DNA from 4 places in the Halolactibacillus sp. JCM 19043 genome. Region 3 is predicted to be linked to each of the others. Evidence: riboswitches for the same ligand, from Rfam matches in the RefSeq annotation. Region 3 holds a riboswitch; each other region holds the start of a gene.
What was found. Region 3 has a riboswitch for S-adenosylmethionine ahead of JCM19043_RS01870 (OsmC family protein). Riboswitches for the same ligand answer to the same signal wherever they lie in the genome.

Region 1 (7,643 bases), on a different contig from region 3:
CACCTAATAGGTGCGTCACGTTTTCTGAAATCGTATCGCCATCATTCATTTGGCCAAGTGCCCACTCAATTTTCGCATCACGTTCAGCTAAACCACGACGGTTAATATAAGACGTCGTACCGTGCGCAAAGTGATCAACTGAACCGTATGAAATTTTCGCATTCGCTTTAGCAAACACTTCACTCACTACGTTCATGACTGTTTTTGCTTCTGTTTCAGATGCTAAATAATTTTCAACGTAAGTAACTTCACTATTTTCTTCTGCTACAAGTATGACGTGATTAAACAACGCTTGTGCCGGGTTATCCTGCCAAAAGATGGTTTGAATTGGTTCTTCAACTATCACATTTTTTGGTACATAGATAAACGCCCCACCATTAACGAGTGCTCCGTGAAGAGCCGTTAACTTATGTTCATTTACGCTTACCGCATCTGTCATAAAGTATTGTTTCACTAAATCCGCATGTTCTTTAATCGCCGTCTGAAGATCTGTGACAATCACACCTTGTTTTGCCAAATCTTCACTCCTGTGGACATACTCACGAACATTATCACGTAAGATTAATAAGTTTTGTTCTTTTTCAATGTCGATAAACTTTTTAATCCCTTCAGGTAAATCATTAAGGGCGATTTGTTTAGCCGATTGGTTATTGGTCACATGATCAAACGTGTCAAAATCCCAGCGGGTGATTTTCGTTTTATCCGGTTTTGGCATATCAATCGTTTCAGCTGTTTCAAAAGCTTTCAAGCGGAAATCTGTCATCCATGCCGGTTCTTGTTGTTGTTTCGAATAACTTTCTATATAGTCACACGTAAATACATCGTTAGACATCAAATTCCTCCTCCCCTATATATTATTTGCCGACAGTTTCGTCTTCAATTCCGAGTTCGTCTTTAATCCACTCATACCCTTCGCTCTCTAAACGTTCGACAAGTTCAGGTCCACCAGATTTTACAACGCGCCCTTGCATCATCACGTGAACATAATCTGGTTTTACGTAGTTTAATAGACGTTGGTAGTGTGTGATAATTAAGCAACCAAAGTTTTCATTACGTAATTTATTGATCCCTTTTGATACAACTTTTAACGCATCAATATCAAGACCTGAGTCAATTTCATCTAGAATACCAATGGCTGGTTTTAATAGCATGAGCTGCAGAATCTCATTACGTTTTTTCTCCCCACCTGAAAAACCTTCATTTAGATAACGTTGTGACATATTTTTATCCATTTCAAGATAATCCATCGCGTCATCCATCTCTTTAATGAACTTCATCAATGGAATCTCATCACCCTCTTCGCGGTGAGCATTAATAGAAGACCGTAAGAAATCTGACGTTGTCACCCCACTGATCTCACTCGGATATTGCATCGCTAGGAAAAGACCCGCTTTTGCACGTTCATCTACTTCCATCTCAAGAACATCTTCACCGTCCATTAAGATTTGTCCTTTTGTTACTTCATATTTAGGGTGTCCCATAATAGCTGACGCCAATGTTGATTTACCCGTACCGTTCGGCCCCATAATCGCATGGAACTCGCCGCCTTTTATCGTTAAATTAACGCCTTTTAAAATCTCTTTCCCATCAATCTCCACATGAAGATCTTTAATCTCTAATGTTGAACCACTCATATCTATACCTCCTAAGTAATTTGCTTACGTGTTATTCTGATACTGAGTCTCATTTTCATTCTCAGTTTATACTCATTACAATCTTAAACTATTTCAAAAATTATGGCAAGATTTTAAGACCGAAAACATCACTTTTTAAACAATAACGTAAAAAAAGTTTATATCGTTTTCCCGAGTAAGTCAAACATTGCCACATCTTTCAATATTTTTGCTCTGATCGACGGTAACGACGCTCTGAATAATTAACGCCTCCATCACGACTAGCGATTGCCTTATTTTTGGTAATATAAAGAAAAACCTCTCACACTATTTATTTAAATAGCGCAGAGGTTTTTCTCATTTACTCATGTTAATTGAGTTTACATATCTCGGTGAATATCTTGTTGTAGTTCAGCAATCAATTTCATACTTTGTTCATGACTTTTTTCTCGTTCTCGCTCCACTTTCATGCGCTTCTCGACATTCATTTCATATTCTGTGAAATTCACGCCGTGATTTTGATGCATAGCTTTTTCCATTTCTGGTGTGTAGTTCAGATTGAGCTTTTCCATCTCGTTTTAAAAGTCCCCTTATTGATTAATTTATTTATTGCTTGATACAAGTATTATTATAGCACGCTGCCCCTACTATGAAAAACGTGCTTTGACATGATTTGACCTCATTTCACCGAGTAATAACCGCTCTATTCAACATACCTCAGCGCACATAAAAATACAGACGAATTCTTCCGTTTTCGTCTGTATTTCATTGTTCAGTTATTCACCGGCAACAGGAACAACTTCGCCTTGGTATTTTTCATTAATGAAATTAGAGATTTCTTCTGACTGCAAGATTTCAACTAACTTTTGAAGATTCTCATTATCTTCATCTTCAGCACGTGCGGCGATAATATTAACATAAAGGGAATCGGCACCTTCTACGAATAACGCATCGTCCACCGGTGATAGACCTGCTTCAATCGCATAGTTACCATTAATAGCAATGAGTGTATTTGCTTCATTTTCATATGCTTCGATCAGGAATTCCGGATTCACTGATGGAGAAAACGTAAGGTTCAATGGATTTTCCACAATATCATCGATTGTAGCAGCGGATTTATCTACATCATCGGCAAGTGTAATAAAACCATTTGCTTCAAAGAGTGCTAAAATACGCCCATGGTCAGGTACGTTACGACTAATAATCACTTCTGTTCCTTCTTCAATATCATCTACTGAAGCAATGTCTTTTGAAAACACACCGAGAGGTTCTACGTGAATGCCCGCTAGATTAACTAAGTCATAACCATGATCTTCTAAAGATAATTCAAAGAATGGAATGTGTTGGAAGTAGTTGGCATCCAATTCTCCACGTGATAAATCTTCGTTTGGTAATGCGTAATCTGTATACGTTTCAATCGTTAACTCAATACCTTCTTCTTCTAGCAATGGACGCGCTTCTTCTAAGATTTCTGCGTGAGGCACAGAAGTAGCCCCGACTTTAATTTCATTCTCTGCTGATTCTTCTCCACAAGCAGCTAAAAATCCAAGTGACAAGACAAGTAAAAATAAAGTTACAATTTTTTTCATCATGAAATCCCCTTTTCTTTTTTTAATATATGAATAAGCTCATTAGCGCTTATCAATTTTTTTCGTAATAACATCGCCAATAAATTGAAAGATAAATACAATTAATACAATCAGGAGTGTACAGACATAAACGATATCCATATCTCGACGAGTAAAGCCGTAGAAGTAGGCATAATCACCAAGACCCCCAGCACCAATCGATCCTGCGACGGCGGTATAACCGATTAAAGCAATCGCCGTTACCGTCAGTCCTGAAACAAGCGCTGGCATCGATTCTTTTAGTAACACCTTAAAGATAATCGTCGATGTTTTTGCCCCCATCGCTTTCGCTGCTTCAATTACACCGTGATCAACTTCACGTAAAGCAATCTCAACGAGGCGACCATAAAACGGCGCAGAACCTAAAATTAATGCAGGTAATGCGGCTGTTGGTCCGCGGAACGTCCCAAATAAAAAGACGGTGAGTGGTAAAATTAAAAAGATTAAAATAATAAAAGGAATCGCCCGAAATATATTCACAAATCCAGCGGTAATTGAATAAACAATTTTATTATCCCACAAGTTACCCGGCGCGGATAAATAAATGAATAGACCTAGGATCGTACCTAAAATCAACGTCCCTATTAAAGCGACAAGTGTCATATAAAGTGTCTCACCTGTTGCCCATAAAAGATCCATCCAATCAATGTTTGGAAATAAATTAGCCATGTGTGATCACCTCCACATCGACTGATGTTGATCGAATAAATTGAATCGCCTGTTCCACTGCTGGTAAGTCCCCTGTCATTTTTACATAAAGCGAGCCGTAAGCTCCTTCTTGTGTTTGTTTAATGTTTCCTTGAATAATATTAATATCAACGTCATAATGTTTAGCTACCTCTGAAATAATCGCTTGATTGGCTGTTTCTTTTACGAAGGTTAACTTTAGTACATGACCATCTGAAATATGTTCGATTAATACATCATCGGTGAGTTCTTCATCTGGTTTACCCATGACCTGTTCAACAAACTTTTTCGTCACCGGTTTTTTAGGGTGTGAGAAGACTTCAAGGACATTTCCTTGTTCAACCACACGTCCCGCTTCCATTACGGCTACGTTATGACAAATCTTTTGAATGACGTGCATTTCATGGGTAATGAGGATAATCGTTAAACCGAGCTTTTCATTAATATCAACAAGCAAAGCTAAAATTGAGTCGGTTGTCTCTGGGTCAAGAGCCGATGTTGCTTCATCACAAAGTAATACTTTCGGTTTATTTGCGAGTGCTCGTGCAATACCAACCCGCTGCTTTTGTCCCCCACTAAGTTGTGACGGATAATTCTTTTCTTTACCTGTTAGTCCAACAAGATCAATCAATTCTTGCACACGCGTTTGTATTTCAGCTTTTGATGTCCCGGCAATTTCTAATGGAAAGGCAATGTTTTCTTCAACGGTGCGCGACCACAACAGGTTAAAGTGCTGAAAAATCATGCCAATTTCCTGGCGTTTCACCCGTAATTCATGTTTTGATAGGCTAGTGATATTTTGTCCTTCTATTTCTACTGTCCCACTTGTCGGTTCTTCTAAGCGATTAATTAAGCGAATAAAAGTGCTTTTACCAGCACCGCTATAACCAATCACGCCGAAAATCTCACCTTTTTCAATCGATAAACTTAAATCATCTACGGCTTTTAGTTCATGTTCGTTTGTTTTAAAAACTTTCGATAACTGATCAATGACGATCATGTGACTTCCCCCTAATATCTAAATATTCATTCTTTTTATAACGGTATTCATTCTTCTCTCTTTAACCGAATACGCGATGGTTTAATGATTAAATTATCAACCAAACACTATTTCAATCAATATAAAAGCGCCCCTTTATTCTCCTTTAATAAGAGAACAAAAAGACGCTGGCATCATATGCTTACGTTTAAGCGTTCCCTTATCATCCAAAGCTTACGCTTTGCAGGAATTGGCACCTTTTTAAATACAGCTTGTATTTAACGGTTGCCGGGCTTCGTCGGGCCAGTCCCTCCACCTCTCTTGATAAGAGTCTTAAATATTTAATTGGTTAATGGTGATAATAGCACGTTAAAAATATGCTGTCAATAAGTTTTCACAATATTTTGTCCATGTTATACTAATTAATCACGAGAGTATACAACAGTTTGAAAGGATGATTGATATATATGACAACTGCACCAGATTTTACGCTTCCCTATATTGATAAAGACGACCATCTTACATTAAGTGATTTGCGCGGGCGAATGGTGTTACTTACGTTTTGGGCCTCTTGGTGTCCTGATTGTAGTCAGGATATGCCGATGAAAGAGCGATTATTCAAAACCGTGGACCAAAACAAATTAGCGATGATTACCATTAATGTCACTGGTAGAGAAAGGCATCACGATGATGCCGTTCGTTACAAAAATAACTTTATCAAACAACCAACTCTTGTAGATAATGGTCGTGAAACATATCTCAACTACACTTGTTTAGGTGTACCAACGACGGTCTTAATTGATCAACAGGGTCATATCGTTAAACAATGGGGCCAGAACTTAAGCTTTCCTAGTCTAATGGAGGCAATTAGTGCCTATCTTTAAGAAAAACATGCCTGTTCATTAGAAGTATTGACTAATGTTCAGGCGTGTTTTATGATCAGATTACTTCGTTAAATCAATATCATTGATGTGTGACAAGTTTAAAGCAACATGGTCCTCAGTAACGCCCCGCAGAAAATCTTTATACGCGTCACTTGCCATAAGTGCTTTAACATCCTCCATATTATCTGGCTTAATGACAATCAACCAACCCTTATCATAAGGTGACACATTAATCAGTTCAGGTTTATCTTCTAATACATCATTAACCTCAACGATTTCTCCGTTGATTGGTGCATACAGTTCTGATACTGTTTTAACGGATTCAACATTACCGAACGTATCATTCGCTTTCACTGTTTCACCAGTTTCACTGATTTCAGCGAACACAACGTCACCTAGTTCATCTTGCGCATAATCAGTCACCCCGATACGAACTAAGTTATCTTCAATATTTAACCACACATGTTCATCTGTGTAATAATAATCTTTTGGTAAAGTCATTTATCATTCCCTCTTTCATTTAAGCGAATTTGTTGCTGCTTATGTTGCTTTATTTCCATGTTTGTTCGAATTGTTCTTCCTTAAAACCGACCGTCACATGTTGGTCATCATAAGTAAGTGGACGTTTCATTAACATCCCATCGCTTACGAGTACATCGACTTTCTCTTCATGCGTCATATCAGGTAATTTATCTTTTAAATTCAATTCACGATACTTCTGGCCACTCGTATTAAAGAATTTTTTAATATCTAGTCCGCTTCGTTCGATTAGCCCCATCATCACTGCTTTTGATGGTGTGTCTTCTACAATATGGTGCTCATCATAAGCGACACCATTAGCCTCTAACCATTGCTTTGCTTTTTTACATGTACCGCACTTTGGATAACAATAAAACGTCATTGTCAAATGAATCCCCACCCTTTCTCTTTTCTCCTTCTTTAGTATAAAGTCTCTTGCTTCGTTTTTCCACCTTTTCGCTTGTTCTAATGCACTTTCATTGACATCAAAGCATTTATTATGATTAACTTAAACCTAAACCGTAACAATTCTTATTTACATTCATGCTTGTTTCGGTTACACTTAGTAATGGTTACGTTTCGAACAATCACAAAGTGCTTTTATATAATAGATAGAGGAGCTTAAATACAATGACAGACACCATCGTTGAATTAAAAAATATACGCTATGCCTATGAAGACAAGATTGCTTTAAAAGATGTGAACCTCTCGATTCCTCGCGGGGCTTTTTTAGGTCTTGTCGGACCAAATGGTGGCGGTAAAACAACATTAATTAAATTACTACTCGGTGTGTTAACACCGCAACATGGCTCGATCGAGTTATTCGGAACACCTGCTAATAAGTTTAAAGATTGGCAGAAGATTGGCTTTGTGTCACAAAAAGCTAATGCCTTTAATCGAGGGTTTCCTGCCACGGTAAAAGAAGTCGTCGCTACGGGATTAACGGCACAAATCGGTTACTTGAAGTTCTTCACAAAAAAACATCGCGAGAAAGTAAAAGAAGCCATTGAACTTGTTGGTATGTCAGAATACATCAATCAAAACATTGGTGACTTATCAGGTGGTCAACAACAGCGCATTTTTATTGCCCGTGCTTTAGTCAGTGAACCGGAATTTCTCATTTTAGATGAACCGACTGTTGGGATTGATACGGAAAACGTTCAAAAGTTTTACGAACTTTTAGGGAAATTAAATCACGAGAAAAAAATCACCCTTCTCCTTGTCTCCCATGATATTGGCACGATGACAAGTCATGCAAATGGCGTTGCTTGTCTCAATAAAGAAATCCATTTTCATGGTGATACAGAAGCGTTTCATAATTTATCTGAACAAC
Region 2 (7,643 bases), on a different contig from region 3:
TGGTGAGCGGAATTGGCTTTTTAGGTGCCGGAACTATCATCGTCAATGGTATGACAGTTAAAGGCTTAACGACGGCCGCCTCCATTTGGGCTGTCGCAGGTCTCGGACTTGTTGTGGGGATAGGGATGTACGGTGTTGCGATTATGACGACACTCATTATTCTTTTAAGTTTAATCTTTTTAAATAACTTTGAACAACGTGTGACTAAACGCGGTCAATCTGCACAACTGACTATCTTAGTGAACTCTGTGCAAGCTATTGAAGACATCTTAAAAAAGTACAATCAAAACGGGGTCGTGATTCAAAATATTAATGTGAATACGGATGAATCAGACTATCCTATCGTCACAACAGATGTAACTTTAAGTAAAGCCATTACGAAAAGTGAACTTGTGGTCGTGTTGTCCAAACTCGATGACGTAAGAGAAGTGTATCATGGATGATATCAGTTGCATCTTTCTTGTTGGCATTATAAAATATAGATAAAGTCAAAGATAGTCAAAGTCAAGAAAGGAAGAGGATTATGCGTAACATCTCAGATATTATCGAAGCGCATTTAAAAATGATTCTTGAAGAAGCGAAGCATAATCATATAGAAATTAAGCGTAGTGAAATTGCTGATCAGTTTTCTTGTGTTCCTTCTCAAATTAATTATGTCATTAATACTCGATTTACAAAAGAACGAGGTTATCTCGTTGAAAGTAAACGCGGGGGTGGTGGCTATATTAGAATTCAACGAGCCGTCGAGAATGATCAAAATGTCTTGTTGGATGAATTGATTGATTTAATTGAACCCCGTGTCTCTCAATCTATCGGTGAGGCTATTCTCAGTCGTTTAGTTGAGGCTGATTATATTACCTTACGTGAGGCTAAGATTATGAAGGCAGCAATCGATCGTGAAACCTTACGGTTTAAATTACCTTATCGTGATGATATACGTGCGCGTATTCTCAGTGCGATGTTAACGACGTTAAAATATCACGAAGAGTATTAAGTTTGGAGGAATGCGAAATGGAATGTGAACACTGTCATGAGCGTCCAGCAACCTTGCACTTTACTCAGTACGCTCATGGTAAAAAACACGTACAACATTTGTGTCATACATGCGCACATGATCTCGGTTTAATCGAAGCCAACGATCACTATCCGATTCATGATTTATTGAGTGATTTATTCAAAATGAATTCAGCACTAAGTAATAGTCAAAGACAAACATCCGCACGGGAGACAAAAACGTGCCCAACGTGTCAAATGACGTATACGCAATTTGTGAAGCATTATAAGTTTGGTTGCAAAGATTGTTATGAAACATTTAGCGCGGAGCTTGAACCCGTGTTAAAACGGGTACATAACGGTAATACCACTCATGTTGGTAAAGTACCCAAACACCAACACGCTCACGTATCAAAACTTCAACAAATCAAAATGTATCGTGAACAAATGAAAACGTTCATCGAGGAAGAACGTTTTGAAGAAGCGGCGGAACTACGTGATATGATTAAAGCGTTGGAACAAACCGAGCCCAACGTAGGGGAGGCTGAATGAGATGTCACTTCAATCCTTTATTGACCGGGCGATTAGCCTTGGATGCAAGAAGGTGGGCCGGCTGATGATATTGTCTTAAGTACACGCATTCGTTTAGCCCGTAATTTAAGCGATAGTCCTTTCCCACTAACAGCCTCTTCAGAAGCGTTAAAGAAAGTAAGTCATCATGTTACGGAGGCGCTTGTCGGTGAAACGATGAGTCATTATGAAGACTTGCAGTTCTTGTCATTGCCTGATTTAAGTGCCTTAGATACACGTGCCTTAGTAGAAAAACATTTAATCAGTCCCTATCTCGTTGAACATATCAATCATAGTGGGGTCCTGTTATCAACGAATGAACAATTATCGATTATGGTAAATGAAGAGGATCATTTAAGAATTCAACTCTACTTCCCAGGCTTACAACTTGAACAAGCATTAACAGAAGCCTTTTTAGTTGATGATGCGATTGAAAGTAAGTTAAGCTATGCTTTTCATGAGACATACGGCTACTTAACAACATGCCCTACCAATGTAGGCACAGGGCTGCGTGCGTCGGTGATGGTCCACTTACCAGCATTGTCAATGACGAATAAATTGCAGAAAATGATCCCAGCCATTAATCAGCTTGGTCTTGTTGTCAGAGGCATTTACGGAGAAGGAACAGAAGCGATTGGTAACATTTACCAAGTGTCGAACCAAGTCACGCTTGGCCGCACAGAAAAAGATATCATTGATAACTTATCAAGTGTTATCGCAAAACTGATTGAACATGAGCGTGCTGTCAGAGAAGTATTGACGAAGCAATCGGGTGTCGAGTTAGAAGATCGGATCTACCGATCATATGGTACGCTTAAATATAGCCGATTGATTGAATCAAAAGAAGCCGCAAAATGTATATCCGATGTTAGATTGGGTATAGATGTAGTATATAACAGATATATCAAAAACGATTTTAAGTGAGCTGATGGTTCTAACCCAGCCAGCCTTTTTACAACAGTATGCTAAACGCCACTTAAATCAATATGAACGTGACCAGAAACGGGCGACAATGATTCGTGAACGGTTAACGTTAGAGAAAGATCACTAAAGGAGGAAACAATGATGATGTTTGGACGATTTACTGAACGCGCCCAAAAAGTCCTTGCGCTATCGCAAGAAGAAGCGATTCGCTTAGGACATACGAATATAGGAACAGAACATATTTTACTCGGACTCATTAAAGAAGGCGACGGGATTGCGGCAAAAGCTTTAACATCTCTTGGTCTGAAGTTTGAAGATATTCAAGAAGAGGTTGAGATTTTAATCGGTACAGGACAAAAACAATCCCAAACGATTCACTATACACCGCGTGCAAAGAAAGTCATTGAGTTATCAATGGATGAAGCCCGTAAACTTGGCCACAGCTATGTTGGGACAGAACATATCTTACTTGGTTTGATTAGAGAAGATGAAGGTGTCGCCTCACGTGTACTACGTAATCTAGATGTGAGTCTCAACCGCGCTCGTCAACAAGTCTTACAATTACTCGGTGCTTCTGAATCAAATCGTAAAGGCAACGGCCGTCAATCACAAAATAATACGGCTGAAACACCGACATTAGATTCCTTAGCTCGTGACTTAACGGTGATCGCTAAAGAAGGTCATATTGATCCGGTTATTGGCCGCGAAAAAGAAATTGAGCGCGTCATTCAAGTACTAAGCCGTCGAACTAAGAATAATCCGGTGCTGATCGGGGAACCGGGTGTCGGTAAAACCGCTATCGCAGAAGGTTTAGCACAGAAGATTGTCTCCAATGATGTTCCGGAGTTGTTACGTGACAAACGCGTCATGACACTAGATATGGGAACAGTAGTAGCGGGTACAAAATACCGCGGGGAATTTGAAGATCGCTTGAAAAAAGTCATGGAAGAAATCCGTCAAGCAGGAAATGTCCTCTTATTCATTGATGAGCTGCATACACTTGTTGGTGCTGGTGGTGCTGAAGGAGCGATTGATGCTTCAAATATCTTAAAACCGTCTCTTGCCAGGGGTGAACTCCAATGCATTGGTGCCACAACATTAGATGAATATCGTAAGCATATCGAAAAAGATGCTGCCTTAGAACGGCGTTTCCAACCGATTCAAGTCGATGAACCGACAGTAGAAGAGTCCATTCAAATCTTAAAAGGTTTACGCGATCGTTATGAAGCGCACCACCGTGTGACGATTACGGATGAAGCGATTGACGCGGCGGTTAACTTATCGAACCGTTATATTACCGACCGGTTCTTGCCGGATAAAGCGATTGATTTGATTGATGAAGCTGGGTCACGTGTAAGACTTCGCTCATATACCGCACCACCTAACTTAAAAGAGTTGGAACAACGTTTAGAAGAGGCTAAAAAAGAAAAAGATGCGGCAGTCCAATCACAAGAGTTTGAAAAAGCGGCCTCATTTAGAGATGCGGAACAAAAACTGCGTCAGGAATTAGAAGAAACAAAAGGTAAGTGGAAAGAAAAACAAGGGCAAGTAGATTCAGAAGTTGTGACAGACGATATTGCGACAGTTGTCTCAACGTGGACAGGCGTCCCAGTCAAATCATTGACAAAAGATGAAAGCGACCGTCTCTTAAGCTTAGAACAAACGTTACACGGCCGTGTGATTGGTCAAGAAGAAGCGGTCGATGCCGTATCAAAAGCGATTCGTCGCGCACGTGCAGGACTGAAAGACCCGAAACGTCCAATTGGCTCATTTATTTTCCTTGGACCAACGGGTGTCGGTAAAACGGAACTGGCACGCGCCTTAGCTGAAGCGATGTTTGGTGATGAGGATGCGATGATTCGCATTGATATGAGTGAGTATATGGAAAAACATAATACGTCACGTCTTGTTGGTTCACCTCCAGGTTATGTCGGATATGAAGAGGGCGGTCAACTGACAGAAAAAGTTCGTCGTAAGCCTTACTCGGTCGTGTTATTGGATGAGATTGAAAAAGCGCACCCAGAAGTCTTTAACATTCTACTTCAAGTATTAGAAGATGGACGGTTAACTGACTCTAAAGGTCGTCTGATTGACTTTAGAAATACGGTGCTGATTATGACATCTAATGTTGGTGCCAGTGAGTTAAAACAAAACAAATTTGTTGGTTTTAACTTAGAAGATGAAACGCGTGATTATAAAGATATGAAATCAAAAGTGACCGACGCTTTAAAGAAAGCGTTCCGTCCAGAGTTCTTAAACCGAATTGATGAAACGATTGTCTTCCACTCACTTGAGAAGAAACATATGAAAGATATTGTGACATTAATGTTGGATCAATTGAAAAAACGTCTAAACGAACAAGACTTAGACTTTACGATGTCTGAAAAGGCGATTGAAAAAATTGCAGAAGAAGGTTTTGATCCAGAATACGGCGCGAGACCACTTCGTCGTTCGATTCAAAAAAATATCGAAGATCTGCTTTCAGAAGCTTTACTTCGGGAAGAGATTAAAAAAGGTGAAACAACCCGGATTGGTCTCAACAGTAAAGGTAAGTTCATTATTTTAAACAGTTAAGGAAGTGTTAAGCTCAATCATTTGTTAAAACAAGTGATTGAGCTCTTTTTTTAATTACTCAACAAAAAAACTTTTAAAACAGACTAGACACGTTGGTGTTTTGTGTTATAATCAGTTTATTCAAAATTTTATAAACAATTATCAAGAGTGAACGAGAGATCTGGCTCTACGACTTCACGGCAACCTGGCTTATGCTAAGGTGCCCCTACCAGCAAAGCAGTAACTGCTTTGGATGATGAGTTCTATTAAGGACGTGTCCTTTAAGCATCCAAGCTGCTTAAAGGGCATTTTTTTATTGTTTTAGCCCTTAGGTATAACAATTTTTTGTCTTCATTTAAAAAATATGCGAAGAGGAGAATGACAGATGACAAATCAAGATACGTATCAACTTGACACACTATCTTTACACGGAGGGACAGCGCCTGATCCAACGACTGGCGCGCGGGCGATCCCCATTTATCAATCCACATCTTTTGTTTTTCAAGACACAACCCATGCCGAAAGACTGTTTAGCTTAGAAGAAACCGGTCATATTTACTCCCGCATTGGCAACCCAACGGTCGATGCTTTTGAAAAAAGAGTCGCCTTACTAGAAGGTGGTGTTGCCGCTGTGGCGACGTCATCTGGTATGGCGGCCATTACCTTAACAATTCTTAATTTGTGTGAATCAGGTGATGAGATTGTCGCAGCAATTAATCTGTATGGTGGGACATACAATTTATTTAAAACAACGTTAAAACGTTATGGAATTACGGTGCGTTTTGTTGAACCAAATGATTTAGTGGGATTTGAAGCAGCGATTAATGACCAGACCAAAGCGATTTTCGGTGAGATTATTGGCAATCCAAGTTTAGATGTCTTTGATGTAGAAGGTGTCAGTGAGATTGCTCATCGCTATCAAATCCCTTTAATTATTGATAACACCTTTGCGACACCTTACTTAATTAAGCCAATTGAAAAGGGCGCCGATATCGTGATTCACTCAGCGACGAAGTGGATTGGTGGACATGGAACAACGGTGGGTGGCATTGTCGTTGATGGGGGACGCTTTAAGTGGCAACAGGACAAATTTAAAGGCTTCACCGAGCCTGACCCAAGTTACAACAATATTCGGTATGCGAATGAGTTTGGTGGACTTGCCTTCTCGGTTAAATTAAGGGTACAACTCTTAAGAGACTTCGGTGCGTGTTTAAGTCCTGATTCGGCTTTTCGCTTACTGCAAGGATTAGAAACGTTACACCTCCGAGTGGAGCGCCACAATCAGAACGCATTAAAGTTAGCCACTTATTTAGACAAACATCCCGCGATTGATTGGGTGAATTACCCGGGTCTCCCGTCTCATCCATCTCACGTGGCAGCGAGAAAACGTCTGAATAATGGTTTTGGCTCCATTATTACCTTTGGCATTAAAGGCGGACGAGAGGAAGGGAAAGCGGTCATTGAAGCGGTGAGTTTATGGTCACATGTTGCTAATGTTGGCGATGCGAAATCACTGATTATTCATCCTGCTTCCACGACGCACCAACAGTTATCAACAGAAGAACTGAAACAAACCGGGGTCACAGACGACTTGATTCGTCTCTCAGTCGGTCTCGAACATATTGATGACTTAATTCATGATTTAGACCGTGCTCTAACAATTGCCACCGGGATTGAATTAGATGGACCGCGATCGATTAAAATTAATGATGAAGCGGTCATCCAGTGGTCATTATCATCGAGTCATAAGACAGAGAAAGGAGAAGTAAAGCCTAAAACGATTGCGGTTGTAGGCTTAAGCGGTAAAAAGGAGCGACCGAGTTATCGTTTAGCGGAGAAAATGCAGCGACTCGGCTATAAAATCATCCCGGTCAATCCACGAGAAACGGCGATTTTAGGTGAAATATCCTATCCGGATCTTCAAAGTGTGCCAGAAGCGATAGATATTGTTCAAGTCTTCCGCGCGCCAGAAGCGGCCGTTGGTATTGCGAAAGAAGCTATCCAAGTAAAACCGAAAGTGTTTTGGCTCCAAGAAGGTGTTGTGAATGACGAGGCGTGTCACATCGCTAAACAAGCCGGGTTAGAGGTTGTTCATAACCGTTGTACTTTTAAAGAAGCCCAGCGCCTTCGAGGTTCGGTTGTGACTTACCAATGTGAAATTTGACGTCAAGCTAGCGTATAGACTAAAAGAACAGAAATAATCAAAATTAACCAAATAAAGGGGACGATAGGTAATGAAAAAAATTATTGTTGTTGGACTTATCTTATTAACACTGACACTGGTTGGATGTAATCAGTCAGAAGCAGGTGAAGGAACACCAGAAAAAATCCGTTTAGATTATGCGCACTATTCACCGACGAGTTTAGTCTTACATGAATTTGGTTGGGCGGAAGAGTTGTTTGAGGAAGAAGGCATTGAAGTGGAATGGGCCTTCAGTCAAGGCAGTAATAAGGCATTAGAGTTTTTAAATTCTAACAGTGTGGACTTTGGTTCAACCGCTGGTGCTGCCGCTCTTATTTCAAAAACAAATGGGTCACCCATAGAAACAGTATATATTTACTCAAAACCAGAGTGGACCGCTCTTGTTACGAATAAAGACAGT
Region 3 (7,643 bases):
GCAACTGAGCGCAGTAGCAGAAGAGACATCCGCATCAAGTGAAGAAATTAGTCGAGCGATGTCGCAAGTATCGGCTGGCACAACCGAGGCGGCTCATTTTGCGGAGGCAACGAATGAAGAAACACTCCAGTTATCAGAGAAGATTCAAAATCTTTTAACACAAGCAGAAGAGCTTAAGAGCTTTGTTGAATCGGTGGAGTTAATCCAATCTGAAGGTGCTTCCCAGATGAATGAACTGAGTACACAAGCAAAAGCATCACTTCGAGTCGTCAATGGTGTTAGCCATTCTATGACAGAACTTGCAAATAAAATTCAAAAAATCGCTTCTGTGGTCACAGTGATTGATGACATTTCAAATCAAACAAACCTATTGGCACTCAATGCTCGATTGAAGCTGCTCGTGCCGGTGAACACGGAAAAGGCTTTGCGGTTGTCGCAGAAGAAGTCCGTAAGTTAGCAGAAGGAACATCAAAAGCAACAACAGAAATTGCCCAAACGATTGATGAAGTAAGTCAAGGTTCAACGGAAGCTATAAAGGCGATGAGTGAGTCTAAAGACATGACGGAACGTCAAGCGGATGTTATTAATCAGACGACAGCTAGATTTACTTCGCTCGCATTAGAAAACACGAAAGTAATGAAGGCTGTTGAGGCAATCACAACAGACGTCTTAGATATTAACGCATATAAAGATCAAGTCGTTCAGGCTATTTCACAAATTGCGTCGATATTGGAAGAGACAGCAGCCGCAACGGAAGAAGTTGATGCATCAAGTGCTGAACAGTTAGTAGCACTAAAGATGGTGACAGAATCAGCAGAAAGTCTCCAACAAAACGGCGAGGCGCTGAATAGCGAAATAAATAATTTTAAAACAAACTGAAGCCAAAAACCTTGAAGCACCTCCATGCGTCAAGGTTTTTACTGTGGTATACTAGTTGATAACATATCATACATACAAGGAGTGAGAAAATGAAGCTATTTTTCATCCGTCATGCGGAACCAGACTTTTCCATCCACGATGATAGCATGAGACCGTTAACGGAAAAAGGCCAATATGACAGTAAGCTCTTAGTGAAGACTTTTACCGGTGAAACCATTCATGCAATCTATTCTAGTCCATACATACGCGCTATTGATACTGTCCAACCGTTAGCCATATCTTTAGGATTAAAGGTACAGACAGTGGAGGATTTACGCGAACGAAAAATTTCCGACCATTGGATTGATGACTTTGAAACGTATACAAGAAGGCAATGGGAAGACTTTTCTTATCATTTACCAGAAGGTGAAAGTTTAATGATTGTGCAGAAACGTAATGTTGCAGTCATAATGGATTTAATTAAGCATCATTCAAATGAAACGATTGTGATTGGGACTCATGGAACGAGTCTTAGTACAATCATTCAATACTTTGAGGCAGGTTTTGGTTTAGCAAACTTTTTGGCACTGAAGGATAGAATGCCGCTTGTCATTGAAATGACGTTTAAAGATAGCGTCTATCAAGGATTTAAGGAGGTTGATTATGTTTGATTATAGTTTGATTGAATGGGGGATTTTACTGTTAGCCGGGATTGTGATTGGTTTTTCTAAAACCGGAATTCAAGGTTCAACAATTTTTGTTGTGGTATTAATGGCACTCACGTTCGGCGGGATTGTGTCATCAGGGATGATGTTACTCTTACTAATGGTAGGAGATGTCTTTGCGGTAAAACATTACGGGCATGAGATTTCGATAAAAGACATTTTACACCTCTTACCCCCCGCTGTCATTGGTGTATTACTCGGTGTCTGGTACGGTCAATATGTCAATGATCAACAGTTTAAAATGACGATGGGTGTCATCGTCCTCTTGTGTATTGTCTTGTTAGTATATAAAGAAATTAAAAAAGCGCCCATTAAAATCAGCAACCATAAATGGCTCACGACGCTTGTCGGCGTAGTAAGTGGGTTTTCATCGATGGTTGGTAATGCGGCTGGTCCTATCTTTGCGATTTATATTTTAAGTAAACAGATTGGTAAACGTAAGATGATTAGCTCAACAGCGTGGTTTTTTCTTCTACTGAACATGTTTAAGTTACCTTTCCATGTGTTTGTGTGGCAATCAATCGAATGGAAACATCTATTATTAGCCTGATTCTTTTACCGGTTATCTTCGCTGGGACACGTGTTGGCATTTGGCTTGTGTCTATTATTAAAGAAGAAACGTATCGGGTGTTTATTTTTGTGACTACGGTGATTTCGGCGATTTATTTATTTGTTTAAATAGAATGAAGTGATTGGTCGAAAAAAATAGGAAATATCGAGTTTTACGCCCTTTTTATAATGTCGAGAACCATTGCGACTTCAATCAGGAGTTGTTGATAACATGTATAAACGCAGGAAACATGTTACAATAGTCATGCTTTATATATCAAAGGAGATGAGAAAATGGATTGGATGAATCTTTTAGTGGATATTGCTAAACCAATTGTGTTAGCCATCATTACATTAATTGTTGGTTTAGCCATCATTAAGGCTGTTGTTAAAGTCATTGGCAGTCAGATCGAAAAGTCAAAACTCGATGATAGTCTAAAGCCGTTCTTACAGTCAGTAATAAGTGCGGTATTAAAAGTGTTACTCGTAATTTCAGTTGTCGGTATTTTAGGTATTCCGATTGCGTCATTTGTCGCTATTCTAGGTGCGGCAGGTTTAGCGATTGGCTTAGCGTTTCAGGGTTCCCTTGCCAACCTTGCTGGTGGTGTCTTACTCCTAACGATTCGCCCGTTTAAAGTCGGCGATTATATCGAAGGAGCTGGATACAGCGGTACAGTTAAAGCGATTCAAATTCTTTATACAGAACTTGTGACGGCAGATAATAAAATGATTTTCATTCCTAACGGAAATCTGTCTAACGCTGGTATTACTAACTACTCCGTTAATAGTACGCGCCGGGTTGATTTTACGTTTGGTGTTAGCTATGATGCGGATAATCAACATGTACTACAAGTGTTAAGAACGATTATCACTAATCATGAATTAGTTATGCAAGACCCAGAACCATTCGTACGTCTAGCTAATCATGGCGACTCTTCTGTTGATTACGCTGTTAAGGCATGGGTAAAAGCAGAAGATTACTGGACGGTTTATTATGACGTATTAGAAGAAGTCAAAGTTACCTTTGACCGCGAAAACATTGGTATCCCTTATCCTACAATGGATATTAATATGACTAATGAGTAAAATAAAAGATTTGAATGACAAACAGCTTGGGGAATAATCCCCAAGCTGTTTTCTATAGATATCGTTATGAGCTCTAGGTGATGTGCGTTATGCACAGAGATTATTTTTTAATATGGAATGTTGATGAGAAAGCGACGGTATTTTCAATCGTGTCCTCAACCGGGCAATGCGCTTCAAGGAAAGCGACAAAGTCACTAACTTTCTCTTCACCGGCATCCGTTTCAATATGATACGTCGCGCGGATATCATAAAAGCCAGGGCGGACATCCGCTTTATCAAAGAAACCATCCAAATCAATATCGCCTTCTAATTCAACTTTAAACCCTTTTAAATCAATATCAAACTTCTCAGCATACGTTGGAGCGACAATCGATTGGCAAGAACCAAGTGCTGCGAGTAACAATTCCACTGGATTGACTGCTGTATCAATTCCGCCGAGGGACTCAGGTTCATCGACGAAAACAGTATGTTGACGTGCGGTATTCTTGACTAAAAACTTATCCTCTAAAGTTGATGTTGCGGTAAATGTTTGTGTTGCCATAATATTCTCCACCTTTTTTCATCTCCTACAACCCTATGAAAAACACCCTTCTCTAAAAAAGAGAAGGGCGTAAAATCCGTTGATCTGTCTACCTCCTCATCTTTAGCGTTTGCTTCTGAAATTGGCACCTTACTATCACTAGCGGTTGCCGAGAGTTCACAGGGTCAGTCCCTCCCTCTCTCTTGATGGGTTGTAAAAGTATGAATTTTCAGTAAATATACACGATTATGATTACTTTGTCAACGTAGTTATGTAAATGAAAATGAAAGTAGCCCGTTTTTTTCTGATTTAGACCTTCTGTTAAGAATTGCAAAAGTATTTATTTTTTAGGGGAATCGGTCGATATTACTATGGTATGAAAGAAAAACAGACAGGATAGTAAAATAAATAAGAAGAAAGAAGGGGAATTATGTTAGGGATGAAACGAAAACAACGAAAAGATAAAGTAGAACACACAATCACGTCACTAGAACATTATTCGCGTGAATATTTACTACAAATGATTGGTTCAACGGCAGGACTTGGAAAAGTAGAAGTCGAACTCAGTTTTGTGAAAGATGCGATTCATCATGTCAGTGATATATTAAAACGCCAATCAGAAGATAATCTCGCTTTCACTGAAGAGGTCACCGCAACAATGTCTGAGATTGAAACTACTATTGAAGAGAATGTGAGCCGGGCAGAAGATATATTCGAACGAATTGAGGCAGTGACTTTAACGACAGAAGAAAGCTTATCACATATTAAGAGAATGTCAGATATTTGTCTCCAAGTGACTAAGGGGAATGAGACAGTCAATACGCATTTAGATCAGTTACTTGCCAAAGTTGAAAAGATTGGCGAGATTGTCAAGGTCATCGAAGGGATTGCTGATCAGACGAACTTACTTGCACTAAATGCCTCTATTGAAGCGGCACGTGCAGGAGAAGCAGGAAAGGGCTTTGCGGTTGTTTCGGATGAGATTAGGAAGCTCGCTGAGAATACGAAAACATCGCTGACAGAATTTGAGACATTTAAACAAGAAATTGAACATGTATCAAACAATAGTGTCGAGAGTTTAACGATGATTAATCAATCGATGGTGCAGATTCCTAACGCTGTCGAACAAGTGACGGCAGGTCTTTCGGGTAACTATGGAGCGATTGATCACATTAAAATAGATATGGAATCCTTTGTGGCGTCATTTCAACAAGTGAGTAGCTCAGCGACGTCTGTCACCGATGCGGTGAAAGGGAAAGTCGATGAAGAAGAGAAGTTAGCGAAAATGATGGATGGATTAATGGGTCAAATGAGTGAACTGGATTTAGTCCGCCAACAAATGAGAACATTAGATGTTGATATTATTCAGCAAAATCAAGCAGCTTATCAGCAGTTTTTAAGTGAAAATAATCCGATTCAACCAGAAGAACTGATACACATTTTGACTTCAGCACTGAAACAGCACGAACACTGGCTGGATACATTGTCTGATATTGTAGAGTTAAATCAACGGCTACCCATTCAAACGGACAGTCATCACTGTGCTTTTGGTCACTATTATCAAGCGTTAGAAATTATCGATCCGGTTCTTACCCCCATTTGGCAAGCAGTTGAAAAAGAACACGATGCATTACATGAATCAAGTCATGATATTTTAGCAAATGTCGGTAAGGAAGAAGCGAAACAGCAAGTTGCGCTTGAAAAAACAAGGAAAATTTCAAAACAACTATCGGCACATATTAACAAAATGATTAACCATTTACAGTCACAACGACAAACAGTCTAAAGAAAAGAGAAGAGGTTCTTACTAGAACGTCCTCTCTTTTCTTTGTGGATATGAAAATCAGTCCTAGTCGTTGAGTATCTTTTTAACCATCTCCACGTGCGGAATACCGTCTTCCATAAAGACTTCTGAAACCACGTTATATCCAAGGCGTTCATAAAACGGAATGGCGTGTGTTTGGCCATGCAAGAGATACTGTTTAGGTTTCTTTTCATGAGCCATTTTTTCAAGTGCAGCAATCACTTGTTTACCGAGACCATATTTACGGTATGGTTTTAATACGCAAATACGCTCAAGCTTAGCTGACTGACCGATAAACCGTACCCGTCCAGTGGCGGCAGGTACCGTGTCATGGCGGATTAAAACGTGGAGACAATCCGCATCTAACCGGTCATACTGATCAAATTCGATAGCTGCTGGTACCTGTTGTTCTTCAATAAACACGTGTCGTCTAATATTAAAAGCGTGTTGCAGGGCAGATTGTGTTGTAATACGTGTCAATAGCATCCATCCTTTCTGGTGTTCCTATGATTATATCATGATGAGTGATCGATCTGTCTAGTGCTCGTTTCATCATGAACCAACGTGTCAATCAACGTCTCTTAATAGTAAGTAAATAAAATAAGGAGCACCAATAATGGACACAATAATACCAGCAGGAATAATGGTGTTAATCAGACTGCGACCAAGTGTATCAGCTACTAGTAATAACCAACCACCAATCAACATGGTAAGCGGTAAAAATAATTGATGGCGCTGGCCAACTAAACGTTTAGCCATATGCGGAGACATGAGGCCGATAAAGCTAATTCCCCCTGTCACTGCTACACTTGATGCGGCTAAAGTTACCGCACTCAAAAGTAAAAGTAATCGCTCTTTTTTAATTGCGACCCCTAAACCAATCGCTACACCTTCTGAAAGGCTTAAGATATTTAACTTTTGTGCCTTAATAAAAGTTAATGGTACGAAAACGATTAGCCACGGTAACAGGGCATAAACAAACGGCCAATCGGTGCCCCAAATGTTCCCTGCGAGCCATTTGGCGATAAAATCAACTTTTTCTCGCTGGGCACTAGAAATAATCACAACCATTAATCCTGATAAAGCAGTAGAAACACCGACGCCGGTTAAAATTAACCGGAGAGGTTTTAACGGGCGATGACGTTCATAACTGAAGAGGTAGATTAATACAGCTGTCAGCATCCCGCCTAACATCCCCACAAGTGGAACAATGTAAGTAAACAGACCTGGTTCAAGAGGAATAAATAAAAACAATAAACTGATCGAGACACCGGCCCCAGCATTAATGCCAATCAGCCCAGGATCCGCTAAATCATTACGCGTTAAACTTTGGAGAATAGCGCCAGATAAACTCAGTCCCATCCCGGCTAAAACAGTAATAAAAATTCGAGGAAGCCGAAGCTTAAAGATTATAAACTGTTCGTTAAAGCTCCCATTATTTAAAAACGTTTGTATCACTCGGTTGATAGGAATCTTAGCGGTACCGGCATTTATAGCTATCAGCATAGTCGAGACCAAAAGGAGAGCGAATATAACGAGAAATATACGTTGCTTTATTATACGTTGTTTATTCATAGGCCGTGTCCTCCTCGTCGAACAATCATAAGAAAGAAAGGTAAACCAATTAGCGCAATAATTGCCGCAACCGACGTTTCAAAGGGCGCATTTAACGTCCGGCCAAGTGTATCAGCAAGCAACATGAAAATCGCACCGTATAGGCTGAGAACGGCAGGATATAACGGTAATCTCGGCCAATCATTCCACGTACAATGTGTGGCACCATCAATCCGAGGAAAGTCATATTCCCGACTAAAGCAACCGATGCGCCTGATAAAACGATAACAATGATAAACAAGATGATTTTTGTTTGGGTGACGTGTTGACCGAGTCCGATAGCGACATCTTCATTTAAACTTAGTACCGTCAGTTGCTTAGAGAAAAACATCGCAATCACAATCCCGCAAAAGATAAACGGAGCAATCGTCCATAGCTGTGACCACTGGGTTCCAATCAGTCCTCCAGCTGTCCAGGAGGCGATATCTTTTGACCGATTAAAGTAGAGGCCGATCCCATCGCTTATCGCATACAGTAATGTTGAAAT
Region 4 (7,643 bases), on a different contig from region 3:
AAAGTGAACCTGAACCAACAACGGTGCGTGTTACCATCAGCCAACTTGAATCTGGTGATGACGTGAGCGAAGGAGAAGTAATCACAGAAGTTACGATTGATAATGTCGAGGTAGCCGATACATTTGATCTTACAACCGTGACTATTCCTGAATTAGAAGGTGTTTATTTGTATCGATTAGAAAGCCTTACCCCTACAGGTGAGGTGACAGACCGGGTCTTGTCTGTCTTTTATAATGTTTTACCAAAACTTGACCTTGCCTTTGAAGTAGAACACGACACAGGTACAGAAGCAACGTGGGTGCTGCACAATCATGGTCAAACGAGCGTGACCTTTGGTGTTGATTATGCGCTTGAAAAATATGATGACGGTGTGTGGCGCGAAGTGCCGCTTGATTTAGCTTTCATTGAGATTGCTGTTCAACTCGCGGCAGGGGAGAGATACGACAATGACTTTTCCGTTGAAGATTTAGCTCGCGGGGAATATCGGTTAGTAAAAACAATCCAGGCGCCTGACTACGGAGAATCTTTTACCTTACAAGCACCGTTTTTAATTAAGTAACTTCATGTCGGTCCATAACAAAAATGTTTTTAAAAATAAGACAAGCACTAAGCTTGTCTTATTTCCATGTGAGGTTATTTTTTGATGCCACTTCTCGGATGAATTGACTGGCGAGATCATAACTCATCTCGTCAGGTAAGTGTTCGATAATGACAGGTAAATCCGGGTCTAACGTATCGAGCTTCTTCAGTAAGATCGGGTAATCGAGTTGGCCTGTACCTGGCAACACTTCTTTTAAATGCACGGTTAAATCAGACGTTAGTAAAAGGTCTTTTAAGTGAACATTGACAATTAAGTCACCTAATTCATCGATAAAGTCAGACATAACACGTCGGTTTCGGTAATAGCGTTTCGGGTTATTAATCATATTGACCGGATCAAAGTGGATTTTAAACGCGTCGCGGTCAATCATGTCAACGAGCTGTTTATAGTCCCATACATCACTTGGCGGAGTATAAGGCATCATTTCAAGACTATAGGTTGTCTGTGTTGGTTTGACATCATCAATGATGTCCTGAACAGTTTTGGCAATCAGTTCGAATGTTTGTTGGGTGTAATGTTCGCAGTCTGGACCGTCCCAAGTTGCGCCGAGAGAACCGGCAATGTTGACACACGTCCGCGCGCCAATCTCATCACTAAAGGCGAGTTGTTTTTTATATAATCGATGGCTTTTTTACGCGTCTCAAGATCTGAGCTAATCGGATTACTCCATGCGCCGACCTCACTCAGTAAGATATCGTGTTCTTTTGCTAGGGAGACATAATCGTTTCTCTCTGTTTGTGAACTGGTGTGATTAATCGGTAAGACAGCACTGTTAAAACCTTTTTCAAGATGTTTATTCACCCATGTTTCAGGGGTTAAATGATCAACAAAAACATAGCCACCTAAGCGCATAAGGCACCTCCTGTATATATTTCGAAGTATGTGTCATTCATTCGTTTTGTTATGACATAGGAAGAGGAACTGCATGTCTGCAGTTCCTCACGATTACAGGTCGTGTACGGCTTTAATGACTTTATCATGGTGTTCATCTAACATATTCTTATCGATACAAGCATTGATGGGCTTATTCATCAATTCTTTTAATTCATGTGTTTCTTCGTGTGGACCGACGAGGTAAATATATTCCCATTCACGGTCTTTCGCTAGTTTATCAAGCATCGGGGTAATCGATTTATACCAACGTTTCCGGTTTTCTTCAAATCGGGCAATAAATTGTTCGCGCAAGTTGATACTTTTACCTGCATTTGCCCCTGCTGAGGTATGGTTACGGTTAACGGCAGGGTGTTTACGCCAATCTTCTGTATCTAAATCCAGTTCATAGACCACGGTGTCAATCAGTTTACCTAACTCTGTTTCAACAAGTCGAATCGCTTCTTTTTGGGTCAGGATGACACCTGCTTTTGGATATTCTTGATGCAGTCTGACGAGCTGGTCAACTTTCGCGATTTCTTCCCAGAAGAATTCCGTTTCAACCGGTATTTGTAGGATGTCACTGTAAACAAATTCATCCGGTGTTGCGATAATAATGACGCTTTTCTTTAAATCTAATTCGTTTTCTTTAAAGAAATCTTTGACGGCTTTTTTTACTTGTTGGAATTTTTTTAATTCATCTTTATTGTCTTCGGTGTCTAAGTATTTTTCAAAACGATTGAGTCCATTTTTTAAATGTATCCGCCATTCGCCACCTTGTTGGTCAGGGTCAGCCGGATCCGTGTTTAAATACATTGTAAAGAATTTTTCTGGACTTTCTAAGTATAAACTTTCGAGTTTTTTGATTGTTTTCTTGATGGTCATGTAAAAGCCTCCATTCAATCATTTTTTTCTGTCCTTACCCTGTATCTAACCGAAATATGAAAGCGTTAAACATTTTACGGGTAATCTTTCTAATCTTTCTGAAAAATATCGTAAACGCTGAAGCGGCATTGACAATTTTACGTTATAATGGAAAGAAAGACGTTTATATTTTCATGTGGATGAAACGTCAGGAGAATACATGTGTAACTTGTAGGAGGAATGATTATGACTTTACTTTATCCGTGTTTAATGTTTAGAGGTGAGGCAGAACAAGCGATGCGCTTCTATGTGGGGGCTTTTAAAGGGGCAGAAATATTAGAATTGATGCGCTATGGCCACGGGAGAGAAGCAGACCAACATAAAGTATCACGAGGGATTATCACCTTACATAATCAAACCGTGCTTTGTTTTGATAGTATTGTCGACCATCCCTTCACGTTTACTCCAAGTACTTCACTTGTGATCGAGTGTGAGTCATTAGAAGAATTAAAAAGATTATATGATTACTTAGCCGTTAATGGAGAAGTGTTAATGCCATTAGATACGTATCAATGCCATCAACAGATGGTTTGGTTTAATGATCAGTTTGGTGTGAGTTGGCAACTTGTGTATTTTGGCGTATAACCTCTTTACAATTACGGAATTTATGTTATAATTTTCTAAAACAACTGCATAGGTGTTTATCACGAGTGAACGAGAGATCTGGCTCTAAGACTTCACGGCAACCTACATGAGTAAGGTGCCCCAACCAGCAAAGCAGAAGGCTTTGAATGATGAATGTTCGTTATGAAATTAACACGCATTCAATTAATGGATGCGTGTTTTCGTCATTGATCGCCTTTCTTATCACAATGTTTCATACGAATGTATAGAGAGAGGAATGATGTGAGATGGTAAGAACCGATTTAAAAGAGCCGTTATTAGATCACCGCTTTGACGATGCGCCAAAAACGAATGCGGTTTTTCATTTAATGGATCAGCATGTGGAATTAGGGCACGGATTCGTGCCGTGTTTGATCGAATCAGAACCGGTAAGTCAGTCAATGTCCTTTGGTGACTTTCAAGCAGCTGTAAATAACTATAGTAGGATCTTTCAAGATAATGGTATCTGCAAAGATGATAAAGTCCTTGTCTTACTTAAAACAGGTAAGGTGTTTCACCAGACATTGCTTGCGATTATCCGTTTAGGTGCGATTGCGGTCGTTTGTGATCACGAAACAGCGTGTGTGACACAAATCGCAGAAAAAGAACAGATTAAGATTATTGTGACAGACTATACGTTAAGACGGTTGATTGAAGTGAACCGACTAACGACGTTACAACAGGTCATGTTTACGGAACATATGAATCAGCTCACCCAAACAAATCAAGCACTTGATGTAGTTGGGTAAGGGCAAGTCAGCCGATGGTCATTATATATGACGGGGAGGACCATTTGTGTTATTGTCATGGACATATTGAGTGTTTCGTTACACTCTCAGATGACTATTTAATTCAGACTGAAGAAACCGTGCTCGTTCCCGCTTTAACGTACACCCATCCACTGTTTTACTGGTTGGCATGGATCCAGCGGCTGGTGTATATATCGGCCCCATTCATGCGAAGACAGTAGAACATTTAGTGGGTTTTGTGGCATTAATAGATGAAGATACTTTTGGCTGCTTAGTGAAAGCAGACTGTGAGTTAGAAGCACTAGCGTTTGACCAACAAAAGCTCGTCGGACTCTTGCGCCAGTGTGCGCAAGGTTAACGTGGTAAAAATGCCTTCAATTCTGACCTTAACGCCACTAAAGCCTCGGCTGTTGTCTCAGCTGTTGTTTCTTTAATTAATGCTTCTATTAAACGTTCAATTAAATACGTCGGTCCGATCATCGAGTGGAATTCATTCGGCTTCCCGCGATCGGTGAGAAATATTAGCAGTGCCGGGTACTGGTCTGCTAAATTATCTTGGTCAGTTAAGCCGATGGTCTTGATGCTTTTTTTCTCCGTGACGTGTAATAACGCCTTTGTCTCATTGATCAATCTTGAGAAACTGAAAAAAATGACTGTATCGGTTGGTTGTAAATGCAACAACGTCTCCATGAGTTCACTACCTCCTTCAGTGTGAAGTTCGACGGGAATCGCTAAGCGGCGCAGGCGATAAAACAATAATTCGCCCAATCCTTTCGTGACCCCAAAACTAAAAATATGAACGGTTGAGGCTTGTTTGATTAAATGAACGAAGCGGCTCACGTACGTATTTGCAAGACCTGTTTCTGTTTTGTATAAATAATCGAGTAACTTTTGAAACCTCATCGGTCCTATCGACGAGGTTTCTTTTGCTTGTTGTAACTTGTTTTGTGGAGAGGAAGAAAGCTTATGAATATGCGCTTGTTTAAAGGTTTTGTAATTTCTGTAACCAAGCACCTTAAAAAAACGCGACACTGTAGCGTTACTAATCTTTAAGTCATTAGCAATTTCTTCTTCCGTTTTAAGTAGAGCTTGTTGGGCCTGTCTATTAAAGTAGTCGGCAATTTTCATTTGATTCGGTGTTAAGTTTTTCGTTGGAAAGTTAAACATTTATTTCGCTCCTTATCATAACGGTATGTAGCGTCATTATAGCAAAATCCGTGCAGTGAAAAGCGGGAATGTAAGAAACTTTACATAATGTTTAAAGATGCACAATATTTTACAGCGTCTTTACATGACTCATATACTAGCTTCATCTCCGACCGATATACTTAACGTATCACTTAATTAAAGGAGCTGTTTCATTTGAATACACATCAACGCTTTACTTTAACACAGTCACAAAAAATGATGGTGTTTATTTTGTCGATGTCGCTTTACGGACTATCTAACATGATCACCGAACTTATTCCGAAGTTTTACTTAGGGCCGATTGAATTGTCGGTTGAGTACTTTGCTTTTATTCCTCTTAGCTTAGCGATGATTTTCCATCCCTTATACGCGGCTATTGGCGCAAGTTTAGGTGAGGTGATCTTCGGTGAGATTATGCTAGGGCAGTTTGGTGGGATTGGTGAGTTAGAGAAGTTTATCGCCTTTTCACTGGCGATTTTTATTGCAGGGGTCAGTGTCCGTAACCCGGAAAATAAAAAACAAGTCGCGCTTGGAGCGATGGTTGGTGTAATCCTGCACCAGTTTATAAGTATGAGTGTTGATATTTTAAAAGTATGGGTGGGGGTTGAAGAATTAGAAGCGGTCGAAGGTTTGGCAGAAAGTGTTGTCGTGATTGAAGGACTTGCATTTTTAAACGACGTGCTGTTTTCAGGTATTTTGTTCGCCTTACTCCCCACGCTATACCTTGTACCAAGACTCTACGGTAAGATTGAGCCTTTGTTAGGGATGAAGCCACGAAAGAATGATTTACAACTTGGCTTATCAGACATTGTTACCGTACCGTTTGTACTCGCGACGGTCGTTCTCGGTAGTTTAAGTTTCTTATTTGAGTATTTATCAGAAACGACGTTTGGTTGGGAGTGGGAAGCCCCGCTCGTGGACCGTTTTGGTGAGTGGATTGTCTTTCCAATGATGGCTATACCGGTCATTGTCGCCCTTGTTGTTGTTAGCTATTTGGTCAAACGCAAAGGACGAAAAGACACTGACGGTTATTCGGAGGTTGTTTAACATGACACATCAATTAACGATGACAGACGTGACCTTCACTTATCCAGGGCAGAACAGTCCACAGCTTAAAAATGTGACGCTATCGATTAAAGAAGGGACGTTTGTGGCGATTATGGGTGGCAACGGTAGTGGGAAAAGTACGCTCTGTAAATGTTTGAATGGTCTTATTCCTCATTACTATGTGGGCGACTATGCGGGTAAGACAACCGTTAATGGTCATGATACAACAAAAGTGTCGGTGTCAGAGTTATCTAAACACGTTGGGTATGTGTATCAGGACTTTGAGAATCAACTGGTGAGTCCAAGAGTATTAGATGACGCTTGTTTTGCACCGTTGCACTTTGGGCTGAGTGACTTTAAAAGAAGAGGAGAAAGGCGCTTGAACTTATGGCCATAAGTCATCTAAAAGACCGTTACATTTGGCAACTCAGTGGTGGTCAAAAGCATTTACTGGCGCTGAGTGGGATTTTAAGTTTAGACCCGGATATTATCATTGTTGATGAACCGGTCAGTCAACTCGATCCCTTTCATGCGGAGGTCATCTATAAACAATTACAAGCGCTGCATCAACAAGGAAAAACGGTTATTGTGATTGAGCATCATGCCTCGTTTGTTGCCCGTTATGCTGAAGAAGTCATTTTAATGTGTGAGGGTGAAGTTCTAGCTCATACACCAGTCCGGGAAGCGCTAGAAAATGATGCCTTACTCTCACAAGCAGGTGTGTATCCGCCAGAGGTCACAATGATGGCTCGAGCGATGCATTGGCATGATCAGCCGCTGCCGCTGACGATTGATGAAGCAGAAAGTTACTTTAAGCCATTATTAAAACAAGTAGAAGAAAACAAAGTTGAAATAGCTCCAGAAGAGAATAACGACGTAGCTGTTCAGCTCCAAGGTGTCTCGTTTCATTATCAGTCACTTGAAAAAACAACCCATCAAGTATTTGACCAGCTCGACCTCACCCTCTATCAAGGAGAACGGGTGCCTTAATCGGCAATAACGGAGCAGGAAAATCCACTTTAATGAAGTTGTTAACCGGCCAAATGAAACCGAAAGCCGGTCAAATTGAGATATTTAACGAAGACATCAGTCAACAGTCACCTGAACAATTAGCCGAGTATGTGACTTACATTCATCAAAATCCGGAACATATGTTTATTGACGATAGTGTAGAAAAAGATATCGGCTACTTTTTAAAGATGAGACATGTTAAAGATTTAGATCAACGTGTCGCTAGGTTATTAGAACGGTTTGATTTAACGTCACTTAAATCGCGTGATGCGCGACTGCTTAGCGGCGGGCAGATGCGACGCACGTCACTAGCCATTGGTGAAGGGATGTCACCAAAGTTATTGTTGTTGGATGAACCAACAGCCACACTTGATATGGCCGCAAAACAACATGTGAAACGACTCATGCAAAGTCAGACAGGGGAAGAAAAAACGATTGTGATGGCTACGCATGACGTGTCGCTCGTGTTTGATTGGGCCAGTCGTGTCATCGTGTTAAATAACGGTCAGATTATTTTCGACGGATTGCCAGAACAATTAGTCGGTGATTATCATGTCTTAAATAAAGCCGGCATTATTTTACCAGAAATCGTAGAATTGTCTCGACGACTCAAATTGCCCTTAATGAAAAACCAACAAATGTTTATCGA

Region 1: linked by a shared signal. The riboswitch ahead of JCM19043_RS09095 (methionine ABC transporter ATP-binding protein) and the one ahead of JCM19043_RS01870 (OsmC family protein) in region 3 are both predicted to bind S-adenosylmethionine.
Region 2: linked by a shared signal. The riboswitch ahead of JCM19043_RS08580 (PLP-dependent aspartate aminotransferase family protein) and the one ahead of JCM19043_RS01870 (OsmC family protein) in region 3 are both predicted to bind S-adenosylmethionine.
Region 4: linked by a shared signal. The riboswitch ahead of JCM19043_RS07210 (AMP-binding protein) and the one ahead of JCM19043_RS01870 (OsmC family protein) in region 3 are both predicted to bind S-adenosylmethionine.

What each region holds. Positions count from the first base shown of each region.
Region 1 covers NZ_BAXD01000016.1:28,667-36,309, reverse strand. The annotation lists gene sufD (Fe-S cluster assembly protein SufD) at 1-832, opposite strand, end outside; gene sufC (Fe-S cluster assembly ATPase SufC) at 855-1,634, opposite strand; gene JCM19043_RS09110 (hypothetical protein) at 1,994-2,185, opposite strand; gene JCM19043_RS09105 (MetQ/NlpA family ABC transporter substrate-binding protein) at 2,390-3,202, opposite strand; gene JCM19043_RS09100 (methionine ABC transporter permease) at 3,245-3,910, opposite strand; gene JCM19043_RS09095 (methionine ABC transporter ATP-binding protein) at 3,903-4,928, opposite strand; SAM riboswitch class I at 5,125-5,238, opposite strand; gene JCM19043_RS09090 (TlpA disulfide reductase family protein) at 5,375-5,791, shown strand; gene gcvH (glycine cleavage system protein GcvH) at 5,852-6,292, opposite strand; gene JCM19043_RS09080 (arsenate reductase family protein) at 6,342-6,698, opposite strand; gene JCM19043_RS09075 (metal ABC transporter ATP-binding protein) at 6,941-7,643, shown strand, end outside.
Region 2 covers NZ_BAXD01000015.1:2,100-9,742, forward strand. The annotation lists gene JCM19043_RS08555 (MgtC/SapB family protein) at 1-443, shown strand, start outside; gene JCM19043_RS08560 (CtsR family transcriptional regulator) at 524-994, shown strand; gene JCM19043_RS08565 (UvrB/UvrC motif-containing protein) at 1,012-1,545, shown strand; partial or broken gene JCM19043_RS08570 (protein arginine kinase) at 1,547-2,614, shown strand; gene JCM19043_RS08575 (ATP-dependent Clp protease ATP-binding subunit) at 2,629-5,061, shown strand; SAM riboswitch class I at 5,197-5,303, shown strand; gene JCM19043_RS08580 (PLP-dependent aspartate aminotransferase family protein) at 5,426-7,204, shown strand; gene JCM19043_RS08585 (aliphatic sulfonate ABC transporter substrate-binding protein) at 7,275-7,643, shown strand, end outside.
Region 3 covers NZ_BAXD01000002.1:28,118-35,760, forward strand. The annotation lists partial or broken gene JCM19043_RS17145 (methyl-accepting chemotaxis protein) at 1-879, shown strand, start outside; gene JCM19043_RS01855 (histidine phosphatase family protein) at 969-1,529, shown strand; gene JCM19043_RS01860 (sulfite exporter TauE/SafE family protein) at 1,522-2,133, shown strand; gene JCM19043_RS16220 (hypothetical protein) at 2,109-2,261, shown strand; gene JCM19043_RS01865 (mechanosensitive ion channel family protein) at 2,427-3,218, shown strand; gene JCM19043_RS01870 (OsmC family protein) at 3,319-3,759, opposite strand; SAM riboswitch class I at 3,853-3,951, opposite strand; gene JCM19043_RS01875 (methyl-accepting chemotaxis protein) at 4,178-5,524, shown strand; gene JCM19043_RS01880 (GNAT family N-acetyltransferase) at 5,588-6,028, opposite strand; gene JCM19043_RS01885 (iron ABC transporter permease) at 6,110-7,117, opposite strand; partial or broken gene JCM19043_RS01890 (FecCD family ABC transporter permease) at 7,114-7,643, opposite strand, start outside.
Region 4 covers NZ_BAXD01000010.1:59,723-67,365, forward strand. The annotation lists gene JCM19043_RS07185 (immunoglobulin-like domain-containing protein) at 1-560, shown strand, start outside; gene JCM19043_RS07190 (sugar phosphate isomerase/epimerase) at 619-1,188, opposite strand; gene JCM19043_RS07195 (hypothetical protein) at 1,092-1,454, opposite strand; gene JCM19043_RS07200 (VLRF1 family aeRF1-type release factor) at 1,548-2,357, opposite strand; gene JCM19043_RS07205 (VOC family protein) at 2,583-2,981, shown strand; SAM riboswitch class I at 3,035-3,137, shown strand; gene JCM19043_RS07210 (AMP-binding protein) at 3,248-3,748, shown strand; gene JCM19043_RS07215 (hypothetical protein) at 3,918-4,106, shown strand; gene JCM19043_RS07220 (MurR/RpiR family transcriptional regulator) at 4,103-4,915, opposite strand; gene JCM19043_RS07225 (cell division protein FtsQ) at 5,153-5,983, shown strand; gene JCM19043_RS15995 (ABC transporter ATP-binding protein) at 5,985-6,380, shown strand; gene JCM19043_RS16000 (AAA family ATPase) at 6,371-6,973, shown strand; gene JCM19043_RS16005 (energy-coupling factor ABC transporter ATP-binding protein) at 7,006-7,643, shown strand, end outside.